DNA from 2 places in the Bradyrhizobium sp. USDA 4516 genome. Region 1 is predicted to be linked to the other one. Evidence: predicted binding sites of a transcription regulator. Region 1 holds the regulator's gene; the other holds the start of a gene.
The links. The regulator PhoB, encoded in region 1, activates phosphate uptake and scavenging genes when phosphate is short. The targets are predictions, from matches to a motif close to TGTCATNNANCTGTCAT.

Region 1 (6,884 bases):
ATCCCGATGCCGGACTCGGTCGTCAAGCTGATCGAGAAGACCTGGTCGTCGGACATCAAGAGCTAAGTCCGACGCTGCGACAGGGCCTGTGCCGACTCGATCGCGGCACAGGTTGAGCGACCAAGACCCGGTCTCCATCACCGCGGCAACAAGCGCGCGATCGAGGCCGGGTTCGCGCCTCAAGGGGCGTGGCTGGAACGACGACGCCCGGCCAAATGCGTCAGTGAAGATCGCTTCGGGGCGTAGCGGTTTGCGTGGCTTTTGCATACTAAAGAGGGGATTGGCGTGGCAGACATGGCTGTTCAGAGCGATGTGATGGAAGCCGCGGGACCTTACGATCGCGCCAAGGCCCTCAGCGCCTTCAAGCTCGGTGACCTCACCTTCTATTGGATCACCCGTATCTCGGCGATTTCGGTTCTGTTGATCCTCGGCGGCATCATCCTGTCGCTGATCGTCGGCGCCTGGCCGGCGATGAAGGAATACGGCTTCGCCTTCCTCTGGACGCAGCGCTGGGCGCCCTCGGCCGATCCGCCGGTGCTCGGCGCGCTCGGCCCGATCTACGGCACGCTGATCACTTCGGTCATCGCGATGCTGATCGCCATTCCGGTCGGCATCGGTATCGCCGTGTTCCTCACCGAGCTCTGCCCGCAAATGCTGCGCCGCCCGATCGGCATCGCGATCGAGCTGCTCGCCGGCATCCCCTCGATCATCTACGGCATGTGGGGCTTCTTCGTCCTCGGCCCGTTCCTGGCCAACACCTTCCAGCCCTTCATGATCCGGATCTTCGAGGGCGTCCCGGTGCTGGGCGCGGTGTTCGCCGGCCCGCCGTCCTATCTCAGCCTGTTCAACGCTGCGCTGATCCTTGCGATCATGGTGCTGCCCTTCATCACCGCGATCTCGGTCGACGTGTTCAAGACCGTGCCGCCGGTGCTGAAGGAGGCCGCCTACGGCATGGGCTGCACTACTTGGGAAGTCGTTCGCAGCGTCGTGATCCCCTACACCCGCGTCGGCGTGATCGGCGGCATCATGCTGGCGCTCGGCCGCGCCCTCGGCGAGACCATGGCGGTGACCTTCATCATCGGCAACTCGTTCCGGATCTCGTCGTCGATCTTCGCGCCGGGCACCACGATCTCGGCGGCGATCGCCAGCGAATTCGCCGAGAGCGACGGCCTGCACCAGTCCGGCCTGATCCTGCTCGGCCTGCTGTTGTTCGTGCTGACCTTCTTCGTGCTCGCCGGCGCGCGGCTGATGCTGATGCGGCTTGAAAAGAAGGCGGGGAAGTAACGCCATGAACCCGATCTACAAATCCCGCCGCCGCAGCGACATCGTCATCCGCGCACTCTGTGTCGGCGCGGCGCTGTTCGGCGTTACCTGGCTGGCGCTGATCCTGATCACGCTGCTCTATAACGGCCTTGCCGGCCTCAGCGTGCAGCTGTTCACCCAGAACACGCCGCCGCCCGGCTCGACCGAAGGCGGCTTGCTCAACGCCATCGTCGGCTCGGTCATCATGACCGTGATCGGCGTCGGCATCGGCGCGCCGCTTGGCCTGTTCGCCGGCACCTACCTCGCCGAATACGGCAAGCACGACAAGCTGACCTCGGTGATCCGCTTCATCAACGACATCCTGCTCAGCGCGCCCTCGATCATCATCGGCCTGTTCATCTATGGTGCGGTGGTGGTGCCGATGCGCGGCTTCTCGGCGATCGCAGGCAGCCTTGCGCTCGCGGTGATCGTGATCCCGGTCGTGCTGCGCACCACCGAGGACATGCTGCTCTTGGTGCCCAATCCGCTGCGCGAGGCCGCCTCCGCGCTCGGCCTGCCGCGTTCGCTGGTGATCAAGCGGATCGCTTATCGTGCCGCGCGATCGGGTCTGATCACCGGTGTGCTGCTGGCGACCGCCCGCGTCGCCGGCGAGACCGCGCCGCTGCTGTTCACCGCGCTGTCGAACCAGTTCTTCAGCCTGGATCTGACCAAGACGATGGCCAACCTGCCAGTGACCATCAACAACTTCGTGCAGAGCCCCTACGCCTACTGGAAAGAGCTGGCGTGGAGCGGCGCGCTGCTCATCACATTCACCGTGCTCGCGTTGAATATCGGCGCGCGTATCCTTGGTGCCGAAAGGGCCGCAAAATGACCGAGCTTTCCGTCTCCACGACTGCCGCAGGCCACATTCCCCAGGTTCCGCTGCCGGAAGCGCCGCCGAAAGTCACGGTGCGCAACCTCAACTTCTATTACGGCGAGCACCACGCGCTGAAGAACATCAACCTGACGCTCGGCACCAACCGCGTCACGGCGTTCATCGGCCCGTCCGGCTGCGGCAAGTCGACCCTGCTGCGCATTTTCAACCGGATGTACGACCTGTATCCGGGTCAGCGCGCGGTCGGCCAGCTGATGCTGGACCAGACCAACATTCTCGACCCCAAGCTCGACCTCAACTTGCTGCGCGCGCGGGTCGGCATGGTGTTCCAGAAGCCGACGCCGTTCCCGATGACGATCTACGAGAACATCGCCTTCGGCATCCGCCTCTATGAGAAGATCTCGAAGTCCGAGATGGACGACCGGGTCGAGAAGGCGCTGCGCGGCGGCGCGCTGTGGAACGAGGTCAAGGACAAGCTGAACGCCTCCGGCCTGTCGCTCTCCGGCGGCCAGCAGCAGCGCCTGTGCATCGCGCGCACCGTGGCGGTGCGCCCCGAGGTGATCCTGTTCGACGAGCCGTGCTCGGCGCTCGACCCGATCTCGACCGCCAAGGTCGAGGAGCTGATCCAGGAACTCTCCGAGGACTACACGATCGCGATCGTCACCCACAACATGCAGCAGGCGGCGCGCGTCTCCGACAAGACCGCCTTCATGTATCTCGGCGAGCTGATCGAGTTCGACGACACCAACAAGATCTTCACCTCACCGAGCGATCGGCGCACCCAGGACTACATCACCGGCCGGTTCGGTTGACCGGCGCATGATCCGGAAAAGTGGAAACCGGTTTTCCGATCAGGTCATGCTAAAATTCAGGACACGAAACCATGATCCCCGGGATCATGGTTGAGGGAGACAAGCGATGGCTTCTGAACATACCGCCAAGGCATTCGACAGCGACCTGCAGGAGTTGACCCGCCTGGTCGCCGAGATGGGCGGCCTGGTCGAACGAATGATTACCGAGTCGGTCGACGCGCTGATCCGTCGCGACGTCGCGCTCGGCAAGCGCGTGGTCGCCGCCGACATCGAGATCGACAATCTACAGCGCAACATCGAAGAGCGCGCGGTGCTGACGATCGCGCGCCGCCAGCCGATGGCGATCGACCTGCGTGAGATCGTCAGCGCGATGCGCGTCGCCACCGATCTCGAGCGGATCGGCGACCTCGCCAAGAACATGGGCAAGCGCGTCGCGGCGCTGGAGAGCGATTTCCAGCCGCTGAAGTTGATCCGCGGCCTCGAGCACATGACCGACCTCGTGCTGTCGCAGGTCAAGTCGGTGCTCGACGCCTATGCCGCGCACGACCTGCCGGCGGCGATGAACGTCTGGAAGGGCGACGAGGAGGTCGATGCGATCTGCACCTCGCTGTTCCGCGAACTGCTCACCTACATGATGGAAGATCCGCGCAACATCTCGTTCTGCATCCATCTGATGTTCTGCGCCAAGAACATCGAGCGGATCGGCGATCACGCCACCAATATCGCCGAGACCGTGTTCTACATGATCGAGGGCCAGCAGATCACCGACAAGCGCCCGAAGGGCGACATGACCACTTTTGCCACCACGGTGCCGGGCAACTGAGGCATGATCGGCAAGCACGGAACCGGCAAGAGCGAAACTGGACGATCCTCGCGACAAATCGTTTCCGCGGGGACTATGCTCAAGGAAGTAAGCGTTTCGGTTTGCGTCCGGGCAACGGATCACCACAGAGAAAGAACTTAAACCGATGAGCGCACGCATTCTGGTAGTCGAAGACGAGGAAGCGCTGACGACGCTATTGCGCTACAATCTCGATGCGGAAGGCTACGATGTCGAGACGGTGGGGCGCGGCGACGATGCGGATACAAGGCTGAAGGAGCGCGTTCCCGACCTCGTGGTGCTGGACTGGATGCTGCCGGGCCTGTCCGGCATCGAACTGTGCCGCCGCCTGCGGGCGCGGCCCGAGACCAAGCAGCTTCCGATCATTATGCTGACCGCGCGCGGCGAGGAAAGCGAGCGCGTGCGCGGGCTTGCCACCGGCGCCGACGATTACATCGTCAAGCCGTTCTCGGTGCCGGAGCTGCTGGCGCGGGTGAAGGGCCTCTTGCGCCGCGCCAGCCCGGAGCGGCTTGCGACCGTGCTGACCTACGGCGACATCGAGCTCGACCGCGAGAAGCGCCGCGTGGCGCGCTCGGGCCGTCCGATCGATCTCGGGCCGACCGAGTATCGCCTGCTCGAATTCTTCCTCGAGCATCCCGGCCGCGTGTTCAGCCGCGAGCAATTGCTCGACAGCGTCTGGGGCCGCGACATCTACATCGATGAGCGCACCGTCGACGTGCATATCGGCCGCCTGCGCAAGCTGCTCAATCCGGGCCGCGAGCAGGATCCGATCCGCACTGTGCGCGGCGCCGGCTACGCGCTCGACGACCGCTTTGCCAAGGCCGAGCCGCAGCCGTAACGGCCATGCGGCATTCATAAACCGCAACACGGCGTCGTCCCGGCGAAAGCCGGGACCCATACGCCGCGGCCAGCGCAATCGGCACGCGGCCAGACGGCTTTCTAACAACACCCATTCGTGGTTATGGGTCCCGGCCTGCGCCGGGACGAGGCCGGTGATGTAGCGGTAGCCCGGATGGAGCCGACGGGTCGCGCGAACGAGCGCCCCGTTGGCTCCATCCGGGCTGCGTCACACAAAAAAATCCCCGCTTTCGCGGGGATTTGTCTTTGAGGTCTTCCGTCGTTTTCCCGAGTGCTCACTTGATCTGCGGTTTCGCCGACGGCCGGCGGCGATCGGCGGCGGGCTGGTAGGCGACGCGCGAGTGATGCGCGCAATAGGGCAGGCCGCCGAGCGCTTTGCCGCCGCAGAAGAAGAATTCCGGGCTCGAGGGATCGCCGACCGGCCAGTGACAGGTGGCCTCGTTGAGCTCGAGCAGCGACAGCCGCTGGCTCATCGGCACCACATTGTCGTAGGAGATCGGATCGGGCTCCATCTCGGCCTCGAAGGCGTGCGCCAGCGCGGTGTTGCCGCGCGAGACCGGGCGCGCCACCCGCATCATGTGCTGGGCGGGGCGGGCCTTGCGCTGCCGCGGCGCGGCCGTGGAGGGTGCCTTGGCGCGGCCGGAGAGGCCGAGCCGATGCACTTTGCCGATCACGGCGTTTCGCGTCACATTGCCAAGTTCCGCCGCGATCTGGCTGGCCGACAGGCCGGACTCCCAGAGCTTCTTCAGCTGCTCGACGCGATCGTCGGACCAGGTCAATACAGTCATCGCATTCTTCCCTTCGCGTAGCGCCGGCCAATCATTGGAGCGGCGCTGCGAGCCAATCTGGACAAATATCCCTGCGGCCAGAATCCCTTAGCCCTCGCCGGGCACGGTGTTGCGCCCGAACGTTTACGCGAGACACAAAGGCTACTTAGAGGGTCCAGTACCGCCGCACGAGATGTCGTACCCGACAGGCCAAACGCTACAATATGGCGTGACTCTGGCGCAAGAGTCCGCGGTCGTGCGTCCACATGTTCCCACACAGTTAAGCATCGCGATGAGGCTTTTCCACCGCACCGGAATGCTCCGGATTGCGCTCGTTTCGCATTGCAGGAAGGCCACTTCGTGGCGATTGACACTTACCGACCGCAGCATAGAATGCCCGCCACGTGCCGCCCGCAAAGGCGGCCGTTTTGTTTTCCGAAGCTGGCCGTTGCTGCGCTGGCGTCAAGGCGCGCGGCAATTGTCGGCTTAAAAACCGTCAGTGATCGTCATGACCAACGCTGCCACGTCGCATCTGCTCCCCGTCTTCGCCAGGGTCGATCTCGGTTTCGAGCGCGGTGAGGGCGCCTGGCTGATCGCAACCAACGGCGACCGCTATCTCGATTTCACCTCGGGCGTCGCGGTCAACGCGCTCGGGCACGCGCATCCGCATCTCGTCAAGGCGCTGCAGGAACAGGCGACCAAGCTCTGGCACATGTCGAACCTGTTCAAGAGCCCGGACGGCGAGGTGCTTGCCGCGCGGCTGTGCGAGCAGAGCTTTGCCGACTTCGTGTTCTTCTGCAATTCCGGCGCGGAAGCGATGGAGGGCGTGATCAAGCTGGTCCGCCACTATCACTTCTCCAAGGGCCATGGCGAGCGCTACCGCATCATCACCTTCGAGGGCGCCTTCCACGGCCGCACGCTGGGCACGCTGGCGGCGACCGGCTCGGCGAAATATCTCGAGGGCTTCGGCCCGCCGATGGACGGCTTCGACCAGGTGCCGCATGGCGACATCGACGCGGTGAAGAAGGCGATCGGTCCGCACACCGCCGGCATCCTGATCGAGCCGGTGCAGGGCGAGGGCGGCGTGCGCTCGGCGCCACAGGCGTTCTTCAAGGCACTGCGCGCGCTGTGCGACGAGCACGGCCTGCTGCTCGCCTTCGACGAGGTGCAGACCGGCATGGGCCGAACCGGCGAGCTGTTCGCCTACAAGCGCACCGGCGTCACGCCGGACGTGATGTCGCTGGCCAAGGCGCTCGGGGGCGGTTTCCCGATCGGCGCGGTGCTGGCGACCGCGCAGGCCGCGGCCGGCATGGCGCCCGGCTCGCACGGCTCGACCTTCGGCGGCAATCCGCTCGCGGTCGCCGCCGCCAATGCCGTGCTCGACGTCATGCTGAAACCCGGCTTCTTCGAGCATGTGCAGAAGATGTCGCTGCTGCTCAAGCAGAAGCTCGCCTCCGTCGTCGACCGCT
Region 2 (6,884 bases), 550 kb from region 1:
CGACAGCCGGTCGCCGCTGGTCGTGGTGTTGATCGAATTGAGTTCGTAATGGTCGTAGCGGACAGCGCTGATCAGCTCGAGCCAGGTCGAATAGTTCTGCTTCAGCTGCACGAAGCCGCCGGACACGGTGCGCTGGCCGCCCGGCGTCGTAATGTTGGAATTGCCGCGCGAATCGAACGTCTCGACATCGTCGCGGAAGGCGTCGAAGCCGTAGGTCACGGCGTTGCGCCAGTCGCCGAAATTGAAGCGCGAGGTGTTGTTGACGTCGACACCAACCGTATCCAGCAAATAGCCTCGCTTGTCGCCGACGCAGCCGGAGATGTTGTTGCCGGGATTGGCGAGCGTGCAGACGCCGCCGCCGGTGGTGATGCGGTTGTTGTAGGTCTTGACCTGGTCGTTGTCGGTGCGGTTGCCGTAGACCGAGATGTTCCAGTCGAACAGCATGTCGTCGGGCTTGGAATATCGCCAGCTCAAGGTACCCGTGTAGTTCTTCGCGTCGGAAGCGTAGACCGAGGAGCCCGCGATTGCCGCCAGCGGCGCCGCCGTCGTGGTCGGGCCGCGGTTCGGCTGACCGATATTGTACTGGTAGTCCTGGAAGATGCCGCCGATCTTGAACTCGTGGCCTTCGGCCGGGCGGAACGTCACCTTCATCAGGCCGGCCGCGATATCGTTGCCGGTGTTACTGATCTCGGTGCCCGCGCCGTCCTTGTAATTGCCCTGGGTGCGATAAACCGCGCCGCCGAACACATCGACATTCGGATCGACGCGTACACCGCCGAACACTGAGCCCATGCCGCGGTCCTTGTTGGTGCCGTAGGAGCCCGACATGTCGACACCCCAGCGCTCACCGGGACGCACTACGTCGTCGATGTCCTTGGTGCCGAATGAGACCACGCCGCCGATCGCGCCGGAGCCGTAGATGTTCGCGGTCGGGCCGCGCACCACGTCGACGCCGCCGATCAATTCGGGATCGAGGAAGAACGAGCCGTTGGCGTTGTGGCCGGTGCGCTGATAGTTCTGCCGCGCGCCGTCGACGACAACAGCGACACGGCCGAAATCCTGCAAGCCGCGGATGTTGATGACGGTCGCCGGATCGTCGCCGCGCTCCTGAACCGAGACACCGGGCACGTTGTAGAATATGTCCGAGAGCCGGTTCGGCTGCAGGCCCTGGATCTTCTCCAGCGTGACGGAGCTGACCGGCGCCAGCGCATCGATCGCGCGCTCCTCGGTCTTGGAGGCCACCGCCGTGATGGTGTCGAGCGATTGCACCGGCACCGCGCCGATCTGCGCCCGCGCGTTCATCGCCGCCGGCGCCGCCTGAGCTTCGGCCGCCGGCTTCGGCTTCCGCTTGGCCTGCTTCGGCCGCTCGGTCGAAGGACGCGCCGCCGACGGATCGGCGGTCTGCGCGAAGCCGCGTTCCGGCAGTGCTGCCACAAATGAAAATACCGACGCGCCCAAAATCAGGGCGCGCGAAACCCTAGCCCCGTCAGCCATTCTAGCCCCAGCCTGATCATCGCTTTTCTGGTTTGGCTGGCGTGCGCTCTCTGACGAGCGGCTTGCTGGCTACATCGCGATCAAGCCACCGCTTGCATCGCGTGAGGATTGGTTACGAGCCGGCAACAAAACGGTCAAGAATGCGGCGGCGCTGTTTATATCGATTGTAAAGTGCGGCCGTTGGAATGCGCCTTCGCCCGCTTATACAAGCAAACACCATTTGAAAATTTTTCGCAGGCGCAGCACCACAATATGTCCGCAGCTTCCGAAGACAATATCGACGCAGCCGGAAAGCAGACCGAGCCTGCATCCGGCGCGGCCAAAACGCTGATCATGCGCGGTAATCGTCTCGACAGCCGCGACCTGTTCGCTGCGGAGCGCGAGATCATCATCATGCACGGCGAAGAGCATTACCGGTTGCGGCTGACCTCGCAGAACAAGCTGATCCTGACCAAGTGACGGCCCCGATGACAATTTGTCGCACGCTCGCTTTGCTCGCCTTCTCTCTGCTGCCGATCGAAGCCGTGACGGCCGAGGGCATCACCGTGCATGACGCACGCGACCGCGACGTCGTGATCGACAATCCGTCGCGGATCGTCTCGATCGGCGGCGCGATCACCGAGATTCTCTATGCCCTCGGCTTCGAGGACCGCATCGCCGGCGTCGATGCGACCAGCCTCTACCCGCCGGCTGCGCTGCGCGACAAGCCCGACGTCGGCTATATGCGCCAGCTGTCGCCGGAGGGCGTGCTCGGCCTGCACCCGTCGCTGGTGCTCGCGGTGCAGGGCTCCGGGCCGAAGGAGACCATGGACGTGCTGGAAGCGGCCAAGGTGCCGCTGGTGCTGGTGCCCGAGACGTTCTCGGAGGCCGGGCTGGTCGAGAAGATCAGACTGGTGGGCCACGCCATGGGCGCCGATCCGCGCGCCGCCTGCCTGACCACGGCGGTGGAGAGCGATCTCGCGCAACTGCGCGCGCTGCGTGCCAAGGTAACGAAGCCGGTGCGCGTGATGTTCGTGATGTCGCTGTTGAACGGCCGGGCGATGGCGGCGGGCCACAAGACCGCGGCGGACGAGATCATCCGGCTTGCCGGCGGCGTCAACGCCATCGATGGTTACGACGGCTACAAGCCGGTCAATGACGAGGCCATCGTGGCGGCGAAACCGGATGTCGTGCTGTCGATCGATCGCGGCAAGGATTCGCTGACGTCGGATGCCGTGTTCGCGCATCCGGCCTTCGCGCTGACGCCGGTCGCGGCCAACAAGGCCTTCATCTCGATGGAAGGCCTTTATCTGCTCGGCTTCGGACCGCGCACCGCGGCCGCGGCACGCGACCTCTCGGTCAAGCTTTATCCGGCGCTGGCGCCGGAGGCCGACTACTTCAAGCCGGCAGCGCTGACCGCGAATTGCCGGCAATGAGCGTGCTGGCCGAACGCCGCCGGCGTGCGAAACGACGGCGCGCCGGCATGTCGCTGCGGCCGGCCGCGACACTCACCCTGCTCTGCCTGCTTGCGGCGCTCGCAGGCACCGCCCTCGTCGCCCTGACGGTCGGGGCTGCCGGCATTCCAATGGCTCGGCTTCCGGCGGCGCTTGGGCTTTGGGCTGATCGTGTCGCCAACCCGCTGCTCGCACGCGACCAGCTCGTGGTGTGGTCGATCCGCATCCCGCGGATCGCGGCGGCGGCGATGGTCGGCGGCCTCCTTGCCGTATCAGGCTCGATCATGCAGGGCCTGTTCCGCAATCCCCTTGCCGACCCCGCGCTGGTCGGCGTCTCCTCCGGCGGCGCGTTTGCCGCGGCGGCCGCGATCGTGTTCACCGACAGCCATCTCGGCGAAAGCCTGCGCTTCCTGCAACACCAGCTGCTGCCGATCGCGGCCTTTGCCGGCTCGCTGATCACGACCGTCGTGCTTTACGGCATCGCCAGCCGCGGCGGCCGGACATCGATTGCGATCTTCCTGCTGGCCGGGCTCGCGATCGCCGCGATCGCCAATGCCGGCATCGGCCTTCTGGTGTTCGTCGCCGACGACCGCCAGCTTCGCGACATCACCTTCTGGCTGCTCGGCTCGCTCAGCGGCGCGACCTGGAGCAAGCTCACGGCGCTGGCGCCGGTGCTGGCGGTCGCGCTGGCCGCCTGCCTCTCGATCGCGCGCGGGCTCGACGTGCTGGTGCTCGGCGAGGCGGAGGCGTTCCACAGCGGCGTCGACGTCGAACGGCTGAAGCGGATCTCGATCGTGCTGGTGTCGGCGATGACCGGGGTCGCGGTCTCGGTCTGCGGCGTGGTCGGTTTCGTCGGCATCGTGGTGCCGCATCTGTTGCGGCTGGTGATCGGGCCCGCGCATCGGCTGCTGCTGCCGGCCTCCGCGCTGCTCGGCGCCATCCTCCTGGTCGGCGCCGACACCGTGGCGCGCACCATCGTGGCACCCGCGGAAATGCCGATCGGCATCCTGACGGCAGCGATCGGCGCGCCGTTCTTCCTCGCCATGCTGCTGCGGCAGCGCGGGCTGGTGTCGCTATGACGGCCCTGCTCGAAGCACAGTCGGTATCGATGACGGTCGGCGGCGCGACGCTGGTCGATGCGGTGTCGCTGCAGATCGGTGCCGGCGAGATGGTCGCGATCGTCGGTCCCAACGGCGCCGGCAAATCGACCCTGCTGCGGATGCTGTCGGGCGACCTGCGCCCGTCGCGCGGAGCGATCAGGCTCAGGCAGCGCGACCTGCAGGTTTACGGCCCGCGCGCGCTGGCGCAGCACCGCGCGATGCTGTCGCAGCACGTCAACGTCACCTTCCCGTTCACCGTCGAGGAAATCGTCAGCATGGGCGCCGGCGAAAGCCCGCGCGCGGTGGTCGAGGCGGCGCTCGACGAGGTCGGGCTGGCGCGTTTCCGTTTCAGGCAATTGCCGACGCTGTCGGGCGGCGAGCAGCAGCGGGCGCATTTCGCCCGCGTGCTGGTGCAGCTCGCCTGCGGCGAAGCGCTGCATGGACCGGGACTGTTGCTGCTGGACGAGCCGACCTCGAGCCTCGATCTGCGGCACCAGATCGACCTGGTCGAAACGGCCCGGCGGCGCGCCGCCCGCGGCACCGCGGTGATCGCGATCCTGCACGACCTCAACCTCGCGATGCGGTTCGCCGACCGCATCCTGCTGCTGCACCGCGGCCGGCTTGCCGTCGACGGCGACCGTACGGCGGCGATGAAGGCCGAGACGCTGCGCGAGATCTTCGAGATCGACGCTGCGATCGCCTATACCGGAAACGGCGTGCCGTTCCTGCTGCCGCAGACGATGCAGCCGGCGGGCAAGGCGACGTAACGCCGCAAGCCTTATCCCGCCGCAACATCCGCGGTTCACAAAACTGTCAGCCGGCTGTAACAGGCGGCTCGGAGAACACCGCATCGTTTATCCTTTGGGAGATCAACCATGCGCCTGTCCCTGCTCTGCTCCGTCGCCTCGATCCTGCTCGCCACATCGGCATTCGCGCAGGGTGAGGGCGAATTCCCGGCGACGCTGGCGGGACACGCCGTGATGCCGGCGGAGAGCTTCATCGACGCGCCCGCCGACGCCCCTGATGATCTGAAGACCTCGGGCAAATACACCACCGGCAAGCGCGTCGACGCCATCGGCGCCGTGATGGGCAAATCGTACGAGCGGCCGACCGGCGTGTCGCTGCCGTTCAAGGGCCAGCCGCTGCAGGGCCATTCCGGCATCAAGGTGATGCCCGACGGCTCGTTCTGGGTGATCACCGACAACGGCATGGGCTCGCGCTACAACTCGGCGGACTCGATGCTGTACCTGAACCGGCACAAGATCGACTGGGCGAGCGGCAAGATCGAGCGTCAGGAGACGGTGTTCCTGCACGATCCCGACAGGAAGGTGCCGTTCCGCATCGTCCACGAGGACACCGCCAAGCGCTATTTGACCGGTGCCGATTTCGACACCGAAGGCTTCCAGATCATCAACGACATTTTCTGGATCGGCGATGAATTCGGGCCCTACATCCTCAAGGCCGACAAGACCGGCAAGATCCTCGCCGTGTTCGAGACCGTCGCCGACGGCAAGCCGGTGCGCTCGCCGGATCACTGGGCGGTGCAGTCGCCCGGCGCGCCCGGCGCCAGCTACACCAACGTCAACCTGCGCCGCTCCAAGGGCTATGAAGGTTTTGCTTCCTCCAAGGACGGCAAGTTCCTTTACGGCCTGCTCGAGGGGCCTCTGTGGGATGCCGACAAGAAGGATTCGGAGAAGGTCGACGGCAAGGAGGCCTCACGCATCCTGGAATTCGACGTCGCGGCGGAGAAGTTCACCGGACGCACCTGGCAGTATGTGTTCGAGCAGAACGGCAATGCGATCGGCGACTTCAACATGATCGATCCGGCCCAGGGCCTCGTGATCGAGCGCGACAATGGCGAAGGCACCGCCGACAAGGCCTGCCCGCAAGGCCAGCGCGGCGAGAACTGTTTTCCTGATCTCGCCAAGTTCAAGCGCGTCTACAAGATCGAGCTGTCCGATGCCAATGTCGGCAAGCCGGTGCGCAAGATCGCCTATATCGAGCTGATGAAGATTCGCGATCCGAACAAAAAGGCGCGCAAGCCGCTCAACGACGGCGTCTACACCTTCCCGTTCTTCACCATCGAGAACGTCGACCGGGTCGACGAGACCCACATCATCGTCGGCAACGACAACAACCTGCCGTTCTCCTCGAGCCGCGACCCGAACAAGGCCGATGACGACGAGTTCGTGCTGCTCGAGGTCGGCGAGTTCCTGAAGGCGAAGTGAGGCGGCGCTCGCCACGCACAACAGTGTCGTCGCCCGGCTCGACCGGGCGCCCCAGTATTCCAGAGGCGCCCGAGCTCAACGGACAAGCCGCGGCGTACTGGATGCCCCGCTCAAGGCGGGGCATGACAACGAATATGCGGATAGCGTGATGCTCATCCCGGCACGACGGCCATTCCGTCATCCCCGCGCAAAGGCTACGCCTTTGTCGCTGGAGGTGCGAGCCTTGCGACGCAATTGCGCCGCTGGGCGAGCCTCGAAGGATGCACGGCCCCCGATGCAGCCGCGCGGAGACAGCCGGGCCGCCGCCCCTCGAGACGGCCGCTTTGCGGCCTCCTCAGGGTGACGGCGATACAGCTCAGCGCGCGGCTTGCGTGATCCTCACTCCTTCTTCGTCCGGTAATCTCCGAACGTCGTGTCGCGCTGGTCGAGCTGGGCCTTCACGCTGCCGCCGTCGCGGCGGAAGCCCGCCATGTAGGCCTTGCTGGCCTCGGTCGTGAAGGCCAGCGCCTGGATCTCGGTGCCGGCCCGCATCGCGGCGCGGGCACCCATGATTTCCATCGCGCGGTGGACGCTACGCTTGTTGAGCTGCTGCAGCTCGATCGGCACCTTCGCCGCGCGCTCGGCGAAAT

Region 2: ACVI1L_RS07480 (esterase-like activity of phytase family protein) is a predicted target of PhoB. The motif match lies at 4,839-4,855, and genes of this name have one in related genera.

The regions. Positions count from the first base shown of each region.
Region 1 is NZ_JBSRXT010000001.1:2,133,800-2,140,683, reverse strand. It holds gene pstS (phosphate ABC transporter substrate-binding protein PstS) at 1-66, shown strand, start outside; gene pstC (phosphate ABC transporter permease subunit PstC) at 295-1,284, shown strand; gene pstA (phosphate ABC transporter permease PstA) at 1,289-2,134, shown strand; gene pstB (phosphate ABC transporter ATP-binding protein PstB) at 2,131-2,949, shown strand; gene phoU (phosphate signaling complex protein PhoU) at 3,056-3,772, shown strand; gene phoB (phosphate regulon transcriptional regulator PhoB) at 3,918-4,628, shown strand; gene ACVI1L_RS09960 (GcrA family cell cycle regulator) at 4,924-5,436, opposite strand; gene ACVI1L_RS09955 (aspartate aminotransferase family protein) at 5,924-6,884, shown strand, end outside.
Region 2 is NZ_JBSRXT010000001.1:1,584,480-1,591,363, forward strand. It holds gene ACVI1L_RS07455 (TonB-dependent hemoglobin/transferrin/lactoferrin family receptor) at 1-1,494, opposite strand, end outside; gene hemP (hemin uptake protein HemP) at 1,747-1,953, shown strand; gene ACVI1L_RS07465 (heme/hemin ABC transporter substrate-binding protein) at 1,962-2,909, shown strand; gene ACVI1L_RS07470 (FecCD family ABC transporter permease) at 2,906-4,006, shown strand; gene ACVI1L_RS07475 (heme ABC transporter ATP-binding protein) at 4,003-4,794, shown strand; gene ACVI1L_RS07480 (esterase-like activity of phytase family protein) at 4,903-6,255, shown strand; gene ACVI1L_RS07485 (enoyl-CoA hydratase-related protein) at 6,634-6,884, opposite strand, start outside.